2 regions of the Solibacillus sp. FSL W7-1472 genome follow, and region 2 is predicted to be linked to the other one. Evidence: a T-box and tRNA genes for the amino acid it is inferred to sense, from the RefSeq annotation. Region 2 holds a T-box; the other holds one or more tRNA genes.
What was found. The T-box of region 2 lies ahead of tyrS (tyrosine--tRNA ligase). A T-box ahead of a tRNA ligase gene usually reads a tRNA of that ligase, here a tRNA-Tyr.
Positions count from the first base shown of each region.

Region 1: it has a tRNA-Tyr gene. The T-box ahead of tyrS (tyrosine--tRNA ligase) is inferred to sense a tRNA for this amino acid. The anticodon was not compared.

Region 1 is NZ_CP150208.1:3,775,311-3,783,507, reverse strand. Features, by position in the region: rRNA gene MKY07_RS18925 (23S ribosomal RNA) at 1-28, shown strand, start outside; rRNA gene rrf (5S ribosomal RNA) at 115-230, shown strand; gene MKY07_RS18915 (elongation factor G-binding protein) at 496-1,128, shown strand; gene MKY07_RS18910 (alpha/beta fold hydrolase) at 1,225-2,517, shown strand; tRNA gene MKY07_RS18905 (tRNA-Asn) at 2,678-2,753, shown strand; tRNA gene MKY07_RS18900 (tRNA-Glu) at 2,882-2,956, shown strand; tRNA gene MKY07_RS18895 (tRNA-Val) at 3,002-3,077, shown strand; tRNA gene MKY07_RS18890 (tRNA-Tyr) at 3,108-3,191, shown strand; tRNA gene MKY07_RS18885 (tRNA-Gln) at 3,205-3,279, shown strand; tRNA gene MKY07_RS18880 (tRNA-Lys) at 3,297-3,369, shown strand; gene rocF (arginase) at 3,557-4,459, shown strand; gene sigW (RNA polymerase sigma factor SigW) at 4,611-5,174, shown strand; gene MKY07_RS18865 (zf-HC2 domain-containing protein) at 5,188-5,802, shown strand; gene cdaA (diadenylate cyclase CdaA) at 6,011-6,847, shown strand; gene MKY07_RS18855 (CdaR family protein) at 6,840-7,856, shown strand; gene glmM (phosphoglucosamine mutase) at 7,940-8,197, shown strand, end outside.
Region 2 is NZ_CP150208.1:2,826,944-2,835,140, reverse strand. Features, by position in the region: gene argC (N-acetyl-gamma-glutamyl-phosphate reductase) at 1-467, shown strand, start outside; gene argJ (bifunctional ornithine acetyltransferase/N-acetylglutamate synthase) at 539-1,762, shown strand; gene argB (acetylglutamate kinase) at 1,725-2,501, shown strand; gene MKY07_RS14050 (acetylornithine transaminase) at 2,498-3,649, shown strand; gene MKY07_RS14045 (transglycosylase domain-containing protein) at 3,701-6,574, opposite strand; T-box leader at 6,677-6,884, shown strand; gene tyrS (tyrosine--tRNA ligase) at 6,957-8,197, shown strand, end outside.

The DNA of each region.
Region 1 (8,197 bases), 950 kb from region 2:
AATACTAATCGGTCGAGGACTTAACCACATTTTATTGCTCAATTCAATGAAACGTTTATCCAGTTTTGAAAGAATGAAAATTCTTTTACATAGGCTTATTAAAAGCCATTATAGTGAAGTGATGATGGCAAAGAGGTCACACCCGTTCCCATACCGAACACGGAAGTTAAGCTCTTTAGCGCCGATGGTAGTTGGGGGCTTCCCCCTGTGAGAGTAGGACGTCGCTTCGCTCAAAAAGTCGCTGCTGATTTAGTCAGTAGTGGCTTTTTTATGTTGAAAATTAAGTGTATGGCTACTATAAAATACAATAGAAGTTTATAATAAGTTAAACCAAAGTAGGCGTCCTAAAAACAGACCCCCTTCTTTGGTTTTTCTTTTATTTAAGTTTCGCTTGTCTAATACGAGAATTGGTGAAGTAGTTGACCAATAAAGCAGAAAGAAATACGATTAATAAATGTAAAGGTTCTTACAAGGCAAAATATTGGAGGAAATAACATGACTGCACCATTTTTAACAGTGGTAGACTTACGTTTAATCGAGCAACAATTAAATAAAATATTGAAGGCAAAGCTAACGTCGAATGATCAGAAAATAGTTGCGGCTGTACGTGAACTGGCAATTACAGAGCTAAGAGAAAGATTGACACATGTAGATGAAGACATTATTAAAGAAGTGGAAACGATTGAAGATACTATAGGTGCAGAGCTATTTTTTCAAAGCTTAAAATCATATACCATTCCATTTAAGTCAATTTCAGAGCAAGGTCTACAAAAATTGTTTAAAAAAGATAAAAAGCTGAAGCTACCTAAACTTGAGACAATTGATTGGCAAGCAATCAGCTATCTATCATGGTTGGATAAAGGAACAAACCGCCAATACATTGTACTGGAAAAGGAAGGCGAATATACGGCATTGCGTGGAGTTGTAGATGCTCATAACCCAATTAAAGGTGTCTGTTCGATTTGTAACCAGCATAGTGTAGTTCATCTGTTTACAGCTACGGTAAAGGGGAACGGTGACAATTATACATCTTATAGTAATTACATTTGCAACGACTCACAACTATGTAATCAAAGGGTAAGTGATTATGATAAACTTCAGGAATTTGTTGCCCGTAATTTAATATAAAAATAAAAGTCATCTTCATTGATGGCTTTTTTATTTTGAAACTTTTTCCTATTCTAACCGTAAAGGAAATTAAGATAGAATGGGGAGGAGAAAGACATGCGAAACATTGCTTATAGTTTAGCTATTGTATTACTGTTGTCAGCTTGTAATAGTGAAAGTACGGGTGATAACTCAACAGTGGAAGAACAGACGAAGCAGGAGGTTGTGCAGGTGGATGAAGCATTAATAGGAAATTGGCAGGGGATGATTGAAATTCCTCAGTCACCTCTTGAAATAATTTTAAATTTGGAGGAGGCAAGTGGAAATATTTCTGTACCAGTTCAAGGAATCACTGAATTCGCATTTGAATCAATTGAATATAATGGCTCGGATGCGGTTATCACTATTAACATAGCTGGATCTTTAATAAAGATTGCAGGAACTCTGAAAAACGAAACTATAGAAGGAACGTTTACGCAAAACGGACAGTCCTATCCTATTACGTTAAAGCCATATACAGAAAGGCCTGTTACGTATAAAGAGCTACTGATTCCTGTTGCCGGCGGAGAGCTTAAAGCAGCGTTACAGATGCCTGATAAACCTACGGGAGAGCTAGTCATAATCCATGCAGGGTCAGGTCCTACAAATAAAGACGGTAACACAATAGGGGCTGGTGCGAATAATAGTTTAAAAATGATTGCAGAGAGCTTAGCGGAGAAAGGGATTGCTTCTATTCGTTTCGATAAACGTGGAATTGGTGATAATACGGCACTTATTAAAAAGGAAGATGATTTAACATTTGATCTGTATGTTGAAGATGTTCTGGCAATTGTAGACTATGCTAAAAACGATGACCGCTTTAATGAAATTCATTTACTAGGTCATAGCGAAGGTGCTTTAATAATGACGGTTGCCGCTCAACAAAATGATATAGCATCACTTATTTCGATTGCAGGGATTGGCAGACCGGCTGATGAAGTTTTAATGGAACAATTGTCAGGAAGCTTACCTCCGAATTTATTAATGGAATCCGAAAAAGCATTGCAGCAATTAAAAGCTGGTAAAAAGGTAGAGACAGTATCTGAACAGCTCCAATCACTATTTAGGCCATCTGTTCAACCATATATGATTTCATGGCTTAAATACGATCCACAACAAGAAATAAGCAATGTTAATGTTCCGGTTATCATTCTTCAAGGAAGAAAAGATATTCAAGTAACCGAAACAGATGCAGAAAACTTATATGCAGCAAATGATCAAGCGATAATACATTATTTCAGTAAGATGAATCATGTGTTAAAAGAAATAGAAGGAGATCGAGAACAAAATATTGCGAGCTATTCCAATCCCGATTTACCACTCGCAAATGGCTTAATCAATGAAATTGTCGAGTTTATAAAGCGGTATTAGAAAACAATAATTCATTATAATGAGGTATTTATAATAGAAGAAAAGCCTAAAAAATAAAATGTTCAAATTATTTCAAAAAACTACTTGTATAAATTTTAAACGTTGCTATAATAATAAATGTACGAAAGATGGCTTGTACATCATTGTATAATAGTAGCGTTCCGAAGTAGCTCAGTTGGTAGAGCATCCGGCTGTTAACCGGCAGGTCGCAGGTTCGAGTCCTGCCTTCGGAGCCATTTTTTTTGCCTTTTTACTATTATAAAATAAGCAATAAAACTTTTTCGAAAAAGTTTTTAAAAAAGGCTTGCACTATATAAAAAATGATGATATTATAAATCTTGTCTTCAAGAGAACAACTTATAACGGCCCGTTGGTCAAGTGGTTAAGACACCGCCCTTTCACGGCGGTAACACGGGTTCGAATCCCGTACGGGTCACCATTTAAGGCTTCATAAAAAAATAAAGCAGTAACACTTGTTATGTATGGAGGATTAGCTCAGCTGGGAGAGCACCTGCCTTACAAGCAGGGGGTCGGCGGTTCGAGCCCGTCATCCTCCACCATTCAATTTTAACAGTGTTGCATCATTTGTCGGAGGGGTAGCGAAGTGGCTAAACGCGGCGGACTGTAAATCCGCTCCTTAGGGTTCGGCGGTTCGAATCCGTCCCCCTCCACCATCTATAAAATGTTTGGGGTATAGCCAAGCGGTAAGGCAACGGATTTTGATTCCGTCATGCCCTGGTTCGAATCCAGGTACCCCAGCCATTTTTTTTATTTTTTATGAGCCATTAGCTCAGTTGGTAGAGCATCTGACTTTTAATCAGAGGGTCGAAGGTTCGAGTCCTTCATGGCTCACTTTTATTTTATAAACTTAGAAGTGTACTTAAATATCAAATAACAATCCTTTACTTATTTATAAGTAAAGGATTTTTTGCGTATAAAAAGGGAAAATCGTTTAGTTGCTCGAAACTTCTATAGGAGGATGAGCGGAGAATAGAATAGAATAGAAAAACTACATGACATGTTAGGGGATGCAGAAATGATGAATAAGAAAATTTCAATCGTAGGGGTACCATGTGATTATGGGCAACAGCGCCGTGGGGTGGATATGGGACCGAGTGCAATTAGGTATGCGGGGTTGCAGCAACGTTTGACTAATCTTGGATATGAAGTTGAGGATGAAGGGAATATTCAAGTAATTGAAGGGGATGCAGCTGCACAGAAAGATGAAAAGCTGCTTAATCTGGAAGAAGTAATTAAGGTCAATACAGCGCTTGCCGAAAAAGTATTTAACGTCGTAAAAAAGGATTACATACCGCTTGTTTTAGGAGGCGACCATAGTATTGCAATTGGTACATTGGCTGGCCTATCGATGAAATATAAGAATCAGGGCGTGATCTGGTTTGATGCTCATGCAGATTTAAATACACCGGAAACGACACCATCGGGAAATATTCATGGAATGCCGCTAGCAACAAGTATTGGGCTAGGACATCAAAGGCTAACGTCAATTTTACATGCAGAACCAAAAATTAAAGCCGAAAACATTGTTATAATTGGGGGGCGTTCTATCGATGAGGGTGAACGGGAACTTATTAAGACACGAGGCATTAAAATATACACAATGCACGAAATTGATCGGCTTGGAATGACGTATGTAATGGAAGAAACACTAAAATACTTTAAGCAATTGCAAATAGACGGCCTTCATTTATCACTTGATTTAGATGCATTAGATCCTTTATATACTCCTGGAGTGGGGACACCGGTAGCAGGTGGGATCACTTACAGAGAAAGTCATTTAGCGATGGAAATGATACAGGAATCCGGATTAATGACATCAGCAGAGTTTGTAGAAGTGAACCCTATATTAGATGAGAGAAATAAAACAGCAGATGTAGCGGTTGCATTAATTGGCTCTTTATTTGGCGAAACTTTAGTATGATAATTTACGAAAAAATTCGATTGGTCGTTATGAAGTTTGTTATAATAAGGGCACATATTTATGGGTGGGAAAATATTTTTATAGAAAGTGAAACCTTTTAATAAGCAATCCGTATATATAGAACAGCTGAAAAGGTGGAGAGGAAAGACAAATGGATGCGTTAGTTAATAAAAGAATAAAGCAAGTGCTTAAAGGTGACCAAAACGCATATGCCGACATCGTTAACCTCTACCAGCACAAGCTGTATCAAGTGTGCTATCGAATGCTTGGCAATAAACAGGAAGCAGAAGATATCGCGCAGGAGGCATTCATACGGGCCTATATTAATTTACATTCGTATGATCAAAATCGAAAATTTTCAACATGGCTTTACCGAATCGGAACAAATCTTTGCATTGACCGAATTCGTAAAAAGAAGCCCGATTATTATTTAGATGCGGAGGTAGCCGGGACAGAAGGGCTGGATATGTATTCCCAAATTGCTGCAGATGAGCAGTTGCCGGAAGAGGCCGTTGAGCAGATGGAGCTTCAGGACCGCATACAATATGAAATTAGCCGCCTCCCAGACAAGTATCGATCGGTCATTGTTTTAAAATATATAGAAGAACTGTCCCTTCAGGAAATTAGCGAAATTTTGGATATGCCTTTAGGAACAGTTAAAACGCGGATTCACCGTGGCCGTGAAGCATTAAGAAAGCAGTTAAACAATTTGTAGGAGGAAGATACGCATGAAAACGTGTGCATCAGAATTCGTGGATTATATGCACGAATATTTAGATGGTGATATTAGTCGTGAGCATGAACAATTATTGAAGCAGCATTTACAAACATGCCCTGATTGCCAACAACATATGCATGAATTAAGTGACACGGTTGCGTTTATCAAGAGTGCAGCACATATTACTGCCCCTCCGCGCTTTGAGGATCAAGTGATAAGTCGTTTACCGAAACGCAAAAGTTCTGCCGGCATCAAACGTTGGTTCCGTCAGCATCCTGTACTTGTAGCTGCAGCAGTATTCTTTTTATGTATGAGTGCCACATTGTTAGGCAGCTTCCCTAATGATGATCAATTCTCTGTGACAAAACAGCCTAATTTAGTTGTTGAGGGGCAAACGGTAACAGTGCCTGACGGTCAAGTTGTAAAAGGTGACATCGTTGTGAAAAATGGCGATATTATTGTCGAAGGGGAAGTGGACGGCAATATTACAGTTATCAATGGCAACTACATGGCATCTACGGCAGTCGTTACAGGGCAAGTAGAGGAAATCGATGAAATGTTCGAATGGCTTTGGTACAAAATTAAAGACGGCTTCAATAAAGCAATCGCTGTCTTTGATAAGTAACATCGGACAATTGTCACTAAGACAATTATAATAAGAAATAATATTTTCTTAATAAATCGGAACTTTTCTCAAAAAAAAGCCGTTCTAGTATAGAAAGAAAAGTCTACTCGTTCGGGTAGACTTTTTTCTGTTAGGAAAGTTAATCCCTGACAGAATTGTGCTATACTAAAAACAATATGGATTAGCAAGTAAAGGTGGGGGATGCCACATGCAAATAATTGAACAATTTACAGACATTGCTGCTGTAGATATGATTTTTAAAGTACTGGACGTACTGCTTGTATGGTACGTAGTTTATAAAGCATTGACCCTCATTAAAGGAACGAAAGCCGTTCAATTATTAAAAGGGTTATTAATTGTTGTGTTAGCGAAATTTGCTACCTACGTTTTCGGTTTAGACACCCTTGATTGGTTACTGCAAGAAGTAATTGATTGGGGTTTCTTAGCCATTATTATAATATTCCAGCCGGAAATTCGCCGGGCCCTTGAGCAGATCGGGCGAGGGAAGATTTTCCAACGCACCAATAACCAGCAGGAAGATGAACAGACACGCTTAGTCGAAGCGATGAAAAAATCCGTAAGTTATATGGCAAAGCGCCGAATTGGAGCACTTATATCAATCGAAAAAGATACAGGCTTAAATGAATATGTAGAAACAGGCATTAAGATGGATGCTGCAATTTCTTCTGAATTAATGATTAATATTTTCATCCCAAATACACCGCTTCATGACGGGGCCGTAATTATACAGAAAAACCAAATTGCCGCTTCGGCATGTTATTTACCATTGTCGGAAAGTGCATTTATTTCCAAAGAACTTGGTACACGTCACCGAGCTGCACTTGGGTTAAGTGAAGTAACAGATGCAATTACAATTGTTGTATCCGAAGAAACAGGTGCGATTAGTATAACAGCTAACGGTAATTTACACCGTAATCTCACTATTAAAGAATTTGAAGAATTACTGCGTAAACTGTGGTTTGGTCCTGAGCAAGATTCTAACTTAGCATCTAAGTGGACTTGGGGAGGGAAAAAGAATGGATAAGGTATTTGATAGCTCATGGATGCTCCGTTTAACCGCTTTGTTTTTAGCGGTTGCACTTTTCCTGTATATTCAAACAGAAGAAAAACGTGAAACGGAATCGAGCTCATCCAATGAAACAGATGTCATCACAAATGTGCCATTGGAAGTTTACTATGATTCTGATAATTTATTTGTGACAGGGCTCCCTGAAACGGTCGATGTGAAAATTTCAGGACCGAAACAAATTGTAATGAAAACAAAGCTGGAAAAGGATTTCAAACTCTTTGTCGATTTAAACTCATTGTTAATTGGTGAACATAGCGTTACAATACATCAAGAAAACTTTTCCGAAAAACTTGATGTATCAATTGAGCCAAGAATAATTAATGTAACAATAGAGGAAAAGGTTACTGAACAGTTTCGTGTAGAGCCGGAAATGAATAGCCGCCTTTTAGCGGAGAACTTTGTACTGAACGAGATGACAGCAGAACCGTCAAAAGTAGCGGTAACAGGAGCGAAGAGTGTCATTGATAACATAAGTTATGTAAAGGCGACGGTTTCAGGCGAGAAAGATGTAAATAAGTCATTTGAGCAGGAAGCGGCTGTAAAGGTACTCGACCGTGATCTGAATAAGCTCGATGTCAGCATTAATCCGGATAAGGTCAATGTAAAAGTAGAAATTAATGAATATAGTAGAGAAGTCCCGATTAAGATCAACGAAATTGGGGAACCAGTAGAGGGGCTTAAAATTGACAGTTTATCCCCAGAAAAATCTAACATAACGGTATATGGTTCTAAATCTGTAGTGGATACATTAAAAGAAGTGGTTGTTAATGTCGACCTTTCAAAAATAAAAAAATCCGGTCCGTACGATTTAAAGATTGAGCTTCCAACAGGTGCTACCAAGTTATCTCAAGATAAACTAACGGTACGTGCTAGTGTGAGTGGAGAGCCAGTTCGTGAACAGGATAATAAAAGTGAAACAGATAAAGATGCAGATACAAATGTTGAAGATACAGATGGAAACTAGCTATCAATAAAACAAGCAATCCACTTTATGTGGTAAATTTAAAAACGTATGGTATTTCAAGCGTTGAAGGAGAGAAAAAGTAAATGGGTAAATATTTCGGAACAGATGGCGTTCGAGGTGTCGCTAATAGTGAACTAACACCAGAGTTGGCATTTAAACTAGGCCGTATTGGCGGCTATGTGCTGACGAAGGATGCTAAAGATCGCCCGAAAGTGTTAATTGGACGCGATACACGTATATCTGGGGAAATGTTGGAAGGTGCACTTGTTGCAGGTCTTCTTTCAATTGGAGCAGAAGTTATGCGTTTAGGTGTAATTAGTACACCGGGTGTTGCGTATCTT
Region 2 (8,197 bases):
CACATTTCAGTGAAGCAAATGAAAGCTTCTCCATATATAAAATTAATGAACACCAGCATATTCCCGAAATCGAACAAGCAATTTCGATGTTTACCGATATTGAAACAACAATAACGTTTAATACTCATCTTGTACCGATGACACGTGGGATTTTAGCAACTTCCTATGCACGAGTGACGGACGGTGTAACACAAAAGCAGTTAGTGGACTGTTTGTCAGAAACGTATAAAAATCACCCATTTGTCCGGGTGATTCAAGAGGCATCCGCTGTAGGAACAAACCGAGTAAAAGGTTCTAACTACTGTGACATATACGTGAAGCTTGATGAAAGAACAAACCGGGCAACGATTATCGGAGTCATCGATAATTTAGTTAAAGGAGCGGCCGGTCAGGCAATTCAGAACATGAACGTCCAATTCGGGCTCCCGCAGCAAACAGGCATACAACTCGTTCCGTATTTTATTTAACTGATAAAGAAGAGATAGAGAAATCAACCCCATATTATGACGAGGACTTTAAATTAAGGGAGGGTCACTAGATGACTTCAACAATAGAGATGAAAAAACTATCAAGTAAAAATATCGTGTCACCAAAAGGGTTTACTGCAGCAGGTGTTCATTGTGGGCTTAAACATAAGAAAAAAGATTTAGCAATTTTGGTAAGTGAAGTACCAGCAAGTGTTGCCGGCGTATTCACAACAAATGCAGTCCAGGCAGCACCGTTGAAAGTGACAAAAGAAGTTGTATATGAAACGAAAAAAATGCAGGCGGTAATCGTAAATTCAGGAAATGCCAATGCATGCACAGGCAAACAAGGATTATTGGATGCATATGAAATGCAACTGCTTGCAGCACAAAAGCTTGGCATCGCATCTAGTTTGGTAGGTGTAGCCTCTACAGGTGTCATTGGGGAAATTATGAAGATGGAACCAGTTAAAAAAGGTGTAGAGCTATTAAATCCGGATTCTAAGCTAGAAAGCGGTATTGATTTTTCTCAAGCAATATTAACGACCGATACAGTAATGAAAAACACAACGTATGCAACGATCATTGATGGCAAGGAAGTAATTGTTTCAGGAACAGCAAAGGGCTCTGGCATGATTGAACCAAATATGGCGACAATGCTTGGGTTTATTACAACAGATGCCAATATTGAATCAGAAGAGCTACAAAAAGCGTTATCGAGTGTAACGGATTGCACGTTCAACTCGATTACAGTTGACGGTGATACGTCAACAAACGATACGGTTATTGTAATGGCAAATGGCTTAGCAGGAAATGACCCATTATCTCCGGCGCACCCCGACTGGGAAAACTTTTACACAGCACTACGTCTCGTATCAGAAGACTTGGCAAAGTCAATTGCACGTGATGGGGAAGGTGCAACTAAGCTCATCGAAGTAGAAGTGGATGGAGCGGTTTCAGATGAAGAAGCGCGTAAAATCGCAAAAACAGTTGTAGGTTCACCACTTGTGAAAACAGCCGTGTTTGGCTGTGACGCAAACTGGGGGCGTATTATTGCAGCAGTTGGCTATTCTGGAGCTGTAATCGATCCTGATAAAATTACAATTAAAATCGGTGGAGCTACAATGGTGGAAAACGGCGAACCGATTCAGTTTTCCGAAGAAGCACTCATCGAAATATTAAAACAGCATGAAGTGAAAATATTTGTGTCACTGGAAGTTGGAAAAGGACACGGATTTGCATGGGGGTGTGACCTGACTTATGACTACGTTCAAATCAACGCATCATACCGCTCGTAAAATGGTCATCAAGCTTGGTGGCAGTACATTAGAAGGTCTTAATGAGGCCTTCTTTCGCAATTTTAAAGCATTGCAGGAACAAGGGATCCAACTCATTATTACACATGGTGGAGGGCCAGCGATTAATCGTGAATTAGCCGCTGCAGGAATTGAGTCCCATACAGTAAACGGACTGCGTGTAACGAGTAAAGAAATGATCGGCATTGTGCAGTCAACATTAATCGGAAAAGTAAATCCTTCACTCGTTCATGAACTTCATTCAGCAAATATTTCTGCCATTGGACTAAATGGTTTTGATGACGGGCTGCTTGAAAGTGAATTTTTAAATTACGAAACTTACGCATATGTAGGAGAAGTGAAGCATGTTAATATAAATATGTTAAATACTTTGACAGAAGCTGGTATTGTACCTGTCGTTGCCTGTATCGGTGCAACGAAGGACGGGCAGGCGCTGAACATTAATGGCGATACAGTTGCGAGTGAAATTGCATTGGCAGTCGGCGCGGATTGTCTCCTGCTTGTGACAGATGTTGCCGGTATTCGTATAAAGGATGAATATCAGACGGAAGTGACACCAAGGTTAATCGAACAATGGATTGACGACGGGCATATTTACGGCGGTATGATTCCGAAAGTACAGGGCGCTCTTAACTGTTTGAAGGCAGGCATTCCTTCTGTACAAATTGTAAATGAAACTTTAACCGGGACGACTATTTTAAGTGAGGAGCTAGTGAAATGAGTGCATTATTCCAAAATTACGCAAGAAGACCTTTCGCTATTGTCGAAGGAAAAGGAACAGAGGTATTTGATACGACTGGGAAACGATATTTAGATTTTACGAGCGGTATTGCCGTATGTAGTTTAGGGCATGCACATCCGTCGATTGTAGAAACCATTCAAAAACAAAGTCAAAAGTTATGGCATATTAGTAACTTATTTGAAAGTCCAGGACAGGAAAAGCTTGCTGCATCATTAGTGGAAGATTTGCATTTATCGTATGCATTTTTCTGTAATAGCGGTGCAGAGGCGAACGAAGCGGCTATTAAACTAGTACGTAAGCATACAGGAAAACATAAAATCATTGTTTTTGAACAGAGCTTTCATGGACGTACATTTGGAGCGATGAGTGCAACAGGGCAAGATAAAGTACGTAACGGCTTCGGTCCATTAGTAAGCGAGTTTGTAACTTTGCCGTTTAATGATGTTACAGCATTAAAAGCAGCAGCTGATGCTGATACTGCTGCGATTATGCTGGAAATGATCCAAGGTGAAGGTGGCGTAAATCCCGTAACGGAGGAATTCGCGAAAGCCATTCATGAAATTCAGCAATCATCGGATATTTTAGTTATTGTTGATGAAGTACAAACGGGTATCGGACGTACAGGAACTCGTTTTGCATTTGAACAGACAGTCATCAAACCGGATATTGTTTCAATGGCAAAAGGTCTAGGTGGCGGATTCCCGATTGGGGGGATACTTGGGACAGAAAAGCTCTTTAACACGTTTAGTGCAGGGACACACGGTACGACGTTCGGCGGAAATCCATTAGGCGTTGCCGTCGCGCAAACAGTTATCGATCAAATATTCAATGATGCCTTTTTGGATAATGTGAAACAAAAATCAGCGTACTTTGTAAATAAACTGGAAGAAGCATTTCCGGAAGAAAAATATTCGGTTCAAGGTAAAGGGTTAATGCTGGGGTTAAGTCTCGGTGGCGAAGATGTCGCACCTTATGTTGCCGCATTGGATGAAGCTGGTCTATTAACGGTTGCAGCCGGACCGAAAGTGATTCGTCTATTACCACCTTTAACAGTTAGCGAACAAGAAATTGATGAAGCGGTCAATTTATTAAAAGGTGTATTAAAAGAGGAACAGGTATCAATTTAATTACATTAAAAAATCTCACCAACAATTTTACTAGTTGGTGAGATTTTTTTGTTATTCTCCTGATGGTTCGACAGGATCAACGTCAACTTCAATTTCGTCAAGATCTTCGGGTTCTTCTGGTTCTTCAATTACCTCTCCGGGTACAACATTTTCCTCATCTTCCGTTTCCGGTGGAGCCGTTTCGACAACTTCTCCAACTTCGTTCGAATAGCCTGATTCCAATCCTGTAATATCAACTGCTACGACGATGTAGCGAACACCTGGTGAAACAGATACCCGGTACCCTTCATAAGATTTTAATGAGCGTACGAGCGATCTTCCTTGATCGGTAACGCTATAAACACGATAGCCGACTACATCATTTGATGAAGAGGCTGTCCACGAAAGTGAACCGTTTGCCAATGTAGCATAAACAGGTTGCGGTGGTGCACTGTCTGCCGAGAATGGTGCACCGGTTACAACACCTTTACCTGATGTGAATGACAATAATTTCGATGCGTCACCACCCAGTCTGCCTAACATACGGTCAACAAATGCCTGATTTAATCCGAATCCGCTCATTTGGACAAACTCAGTAGGTGTATTCGGTAATGCGGCATATGTGTTGCCGTTAATAACAACCGATGTAGAAGATACAAAGCTGTCATCCGGCTTAGACGGTAAAAATACATTTTTATTAAATAAATCTGACGTAACTAAACCGGCATTGGCACATGAAGTAGAAGGTGCCAGACCTGAAATGCCGCAAAATGATCGTGTTACAACGCCTTCAGGTTTTTTGAAAGTTTCTTTCGTACCGACTAATTCCGGGTCAATGTCATAAAGCGTATTCAGGTAATTAGCCCATAACCGGTTTACACGCTGACTTGGATGCTGGTAACGGTTATTAAATGCATAAAGTGTGCGTGGCTGGTCATAACCTAACCAAACGCCAACAGAAATATTCGGATTGTATCCGACTAGCCAAACATCTTTATGGTCCTGTGTAGTCCCTGTCTTTGCGGCAAAGTCAGATGAGAATTTCAATTGGCTCTTCGCCAATGTTGCGGTACCACCTTGCTTCATAACACCTCGTAGCATATCAGTCATCATATAGGCAGTTTCCGGTGCAAATACATCAACTGGAGCAGCTTCATGTTCATAAACAATATTGCCATCCAGATCTTCAATGCGTTCAATCATGTAGGCATCGTTAAATTGTCCGTTATTTGCAAAGGTTGTATAGGCATTTGTATTTTCTTCGACAGTTGCCCCGTGAGTAATCCCGCCAATAGATGTAGAAAGATTGACATAATCTCCTTCAGTCAACTTTGAGAAGCCCATTTTTTCCAAATAGGTTGCTGGACGACGATCTAAAATTGAATCATACAAACGCAGTACTGCTAAGTTTTGTGATGATGCAACTGCTTGTCGTGCTGGAATAATTCCTAGTTCCTGTGTTGGAATATAGTTGACGGGTTCATAGTTGTCATAACTACGTTTAAATTTCACATCGACTACAGGGCTTCCTGCACCAATGACACCGTAATCAAGCGCTGGTGCATAGGCAAGTAACGGTTTCATCGTTGAACCGTTTGAACGGTAAGCTTGTGTCGCATGATTCAATTGTTCAATTTCATGGTCGCGCCCGCCAACAAAACTTAAAATACGGCCTGTTTTGTTTTCAATAACCATACTTCCTGTTTGTACGGGAACATCCACTTCGATTTCTTCGCCTGTTTCAGGATCTTTTCCTTTTTTCTTGTATGTTTGTCCGTATAAAGTGAATTCTTCCGTCACTTTTTTCATGGCATCATACATGTCTTTATTAATCGTTGAGTAAATACGGTAACCGCCTGAACGTATTGTACGGTCTGCCAGTATTGTATATTTTTCATTTAAGTTCTCTTCTTCTTTTAAACGGTCCGGGTCAATGCCGTCTTTTTCGGCAAGTATTTTTGCGAAAATTTCTTTTGAACGCAGCTCAAGCTCTGCTGTTAACCAAGGATATTTTTCTTCCGGACGGATTTCATATCCTTTGAAGTCTTTAGAAATATCATAGGCAATTGCTTCGTCATATTCTTTCTTCGTAATATAGCCTGCTTCCTGCATACGATAAAGAACCGTTTTCATACGGTCAATACCTGGCTGCATCCCTTCCGCACTTTTTTGCTCACCTTTATTTGTAAAAGGCGTATATGTGAAAGGTGCCTGTGGGATACCGGCAATATAAGCTGCCTGCGGTAGATTTAATTTAGATGCGGACACACCAAAAATACCCTGTGCAGCCGTTTCAATTCCGGCAATGTTACGACCTGAAGAATTTCGGCCATACGGGATGATATTTAAATAGGCTTCGAGTATTTCTTCTTTTGTCATAAAATGTTCCAAACGGTACGCAAGTAAAATTTCCTTCGCTTTACGTTCATAAGAAACTTCATTCGTTAATATTTGGTTTTTTATTAATTGCTGTGTTAGGGTAGAGCCACCTGTCTGTGTAGACGAGTTGGATACATCTTGCAGTAATCCACGTATTACCGCTTTCGGCACAATGCCGGTATGCTCACGGAAATATTCATCCTCTGTAGCAAGAACAGCATTAATTAAGGATGGGGATATATTAGCTAGCGATGTTTCACGTCGATCTAAATCAGTTCTGATCTTTCCTATGTAAATATCGTTCGCAAAATAAAGTTCACTTGTTTCTTCATAGCTGAAAATTTGTTCGCGCATCTCTTCTTTCGATCGCAAAGGTTCATCCTTTGTTAATGATGCGAAGTAACCTGCGCCTACACCTCCAACAAACAACAGTGTCGCAGCTATAAAAATAATAGCCAGTAAAGTTAAATTCCAGAATACACCGCCTCCAATTCTGACGAAGCGCATTCTTTCTGAAGAAGCAAGGATTTCGATTTTTTTATTTAATTTTTCGAGCCATTGTTTCACATCATCGACCTCCTAAAATCTTGTTTATTATAGCATATTTGATATATAAACGAATATAAATATTGACATCAACTATTTTCTAGGTAGAATAGAAAATATAAATTTCAGGCAACGAAGAGTTTGCAGTAATAAATGTGTTCCCTGCATAGAGAGCTAGCGGTTGGTGAAAGCTAGACATAGCGCATTTATGAATTACGTACTTGGAGCCTGAACGGATCGTCACGTTATAGACGCTTAAAGTGGAAGAAAGAGATTTAAATTTCTTCAAGCCGGGTGGTACCGCGTTAAATAAAAATTTGACGTCCCTGCATGCATTTGCGTGTAGGGACTTTTTTATTTCCTTACAAGTAAATGACACATCATGTAAAAGGAGAGAAAACAAATGACAAACGAATTACTGCAAGACTTGGAATGGCGCGGATTGTTATACCAGCAAACAGACGCGGAAGGTATGGAAAAGTTATTAAACGAAGAGAAGGTTTCCCTATATGTAGGTGTTGACCCGACAGCGGATTCGATGCATATCGGACATATCGTGCCATTGCTTACGTTACGCCGTTTCCAAAAAGCAGGTCATACACCGATTTTATTAGTTGGTGGAGCTACAGGTACAGTTGGGGATCCATCTGGCCGTTCAGAAGAGCGTCAATTACAGACGATGGACCAGATCGATAAAAATGTGCAGGGACTTAAAAAGCAAATGGAGCGCTTATTCGACTTTTCATCGGATGCTGCAAATGGTGCTGTTCTTGTAAACAATAATGACTGGGTAGGTCCAATGACATTAATCGATTTCCTTCGTGATTACGGGAAACTGATCAATGTAAACTACATCTTAAATAAAGATACAGTAGCGTCACGCCTGGATTCAGGTATTTCATTTACTGAATTTGCTTACACATTAATCCAAGGTATTGACTTCAATCATTTATACGATCATCACAATGTTCGAATTCAAGTAGGTGGTTCGGATCAGTGGGGCAATATTACAACAGGCTTGGAAATGATTCGTAAAACGCATGATGAAAATGCGAAAGCGTTCGGTATTACAATTCCTCTTGTAACAAAAGCGGACGGTACAAAATTCGGTAAAACAGCGGGCGGCGCTGTATGGCTCGATGCTGCGAAAACATCTCCATACGAGTTTTACCAGTTCTGGATCAATACTGCGGATGCAGATGTTGTGAAATACTTAAAAATCTTCACATTCTTGTCACGTGAAGAAATTGAAGGCCTTGCAGTAAGTGTTGAAGAAGAGCCGCATTTACGTAAAGCGCAAAAAGCATTGGCTGAAGAAATGACGCGTCTGATCCACGGTGAGGAAGGTCTGGAAGCCGCAGAGCGTATTACAAAAGCATTATTCTCCGGTGACTTAAAAGCATTGTCAGTAGAGGAAATGAAAGTAGCCTTCTCCGGTGTACCTTCTGTAGAAGTGGCGAAAGAAGACAAAAATATCGTGGAGTTAATCGTAGAAGCAGGAATTTCTTCATCAAAGCGTCAGGCACGTGAAGATGTTACGAACGGTGCAATTAGCGTGAACGGAGAAAAAATTACAGATCTGGAATATGTAATCGATGCGAAAGACCGTTTGGAAGACGCCTTTGCCATTATTCGTCGCGGCAA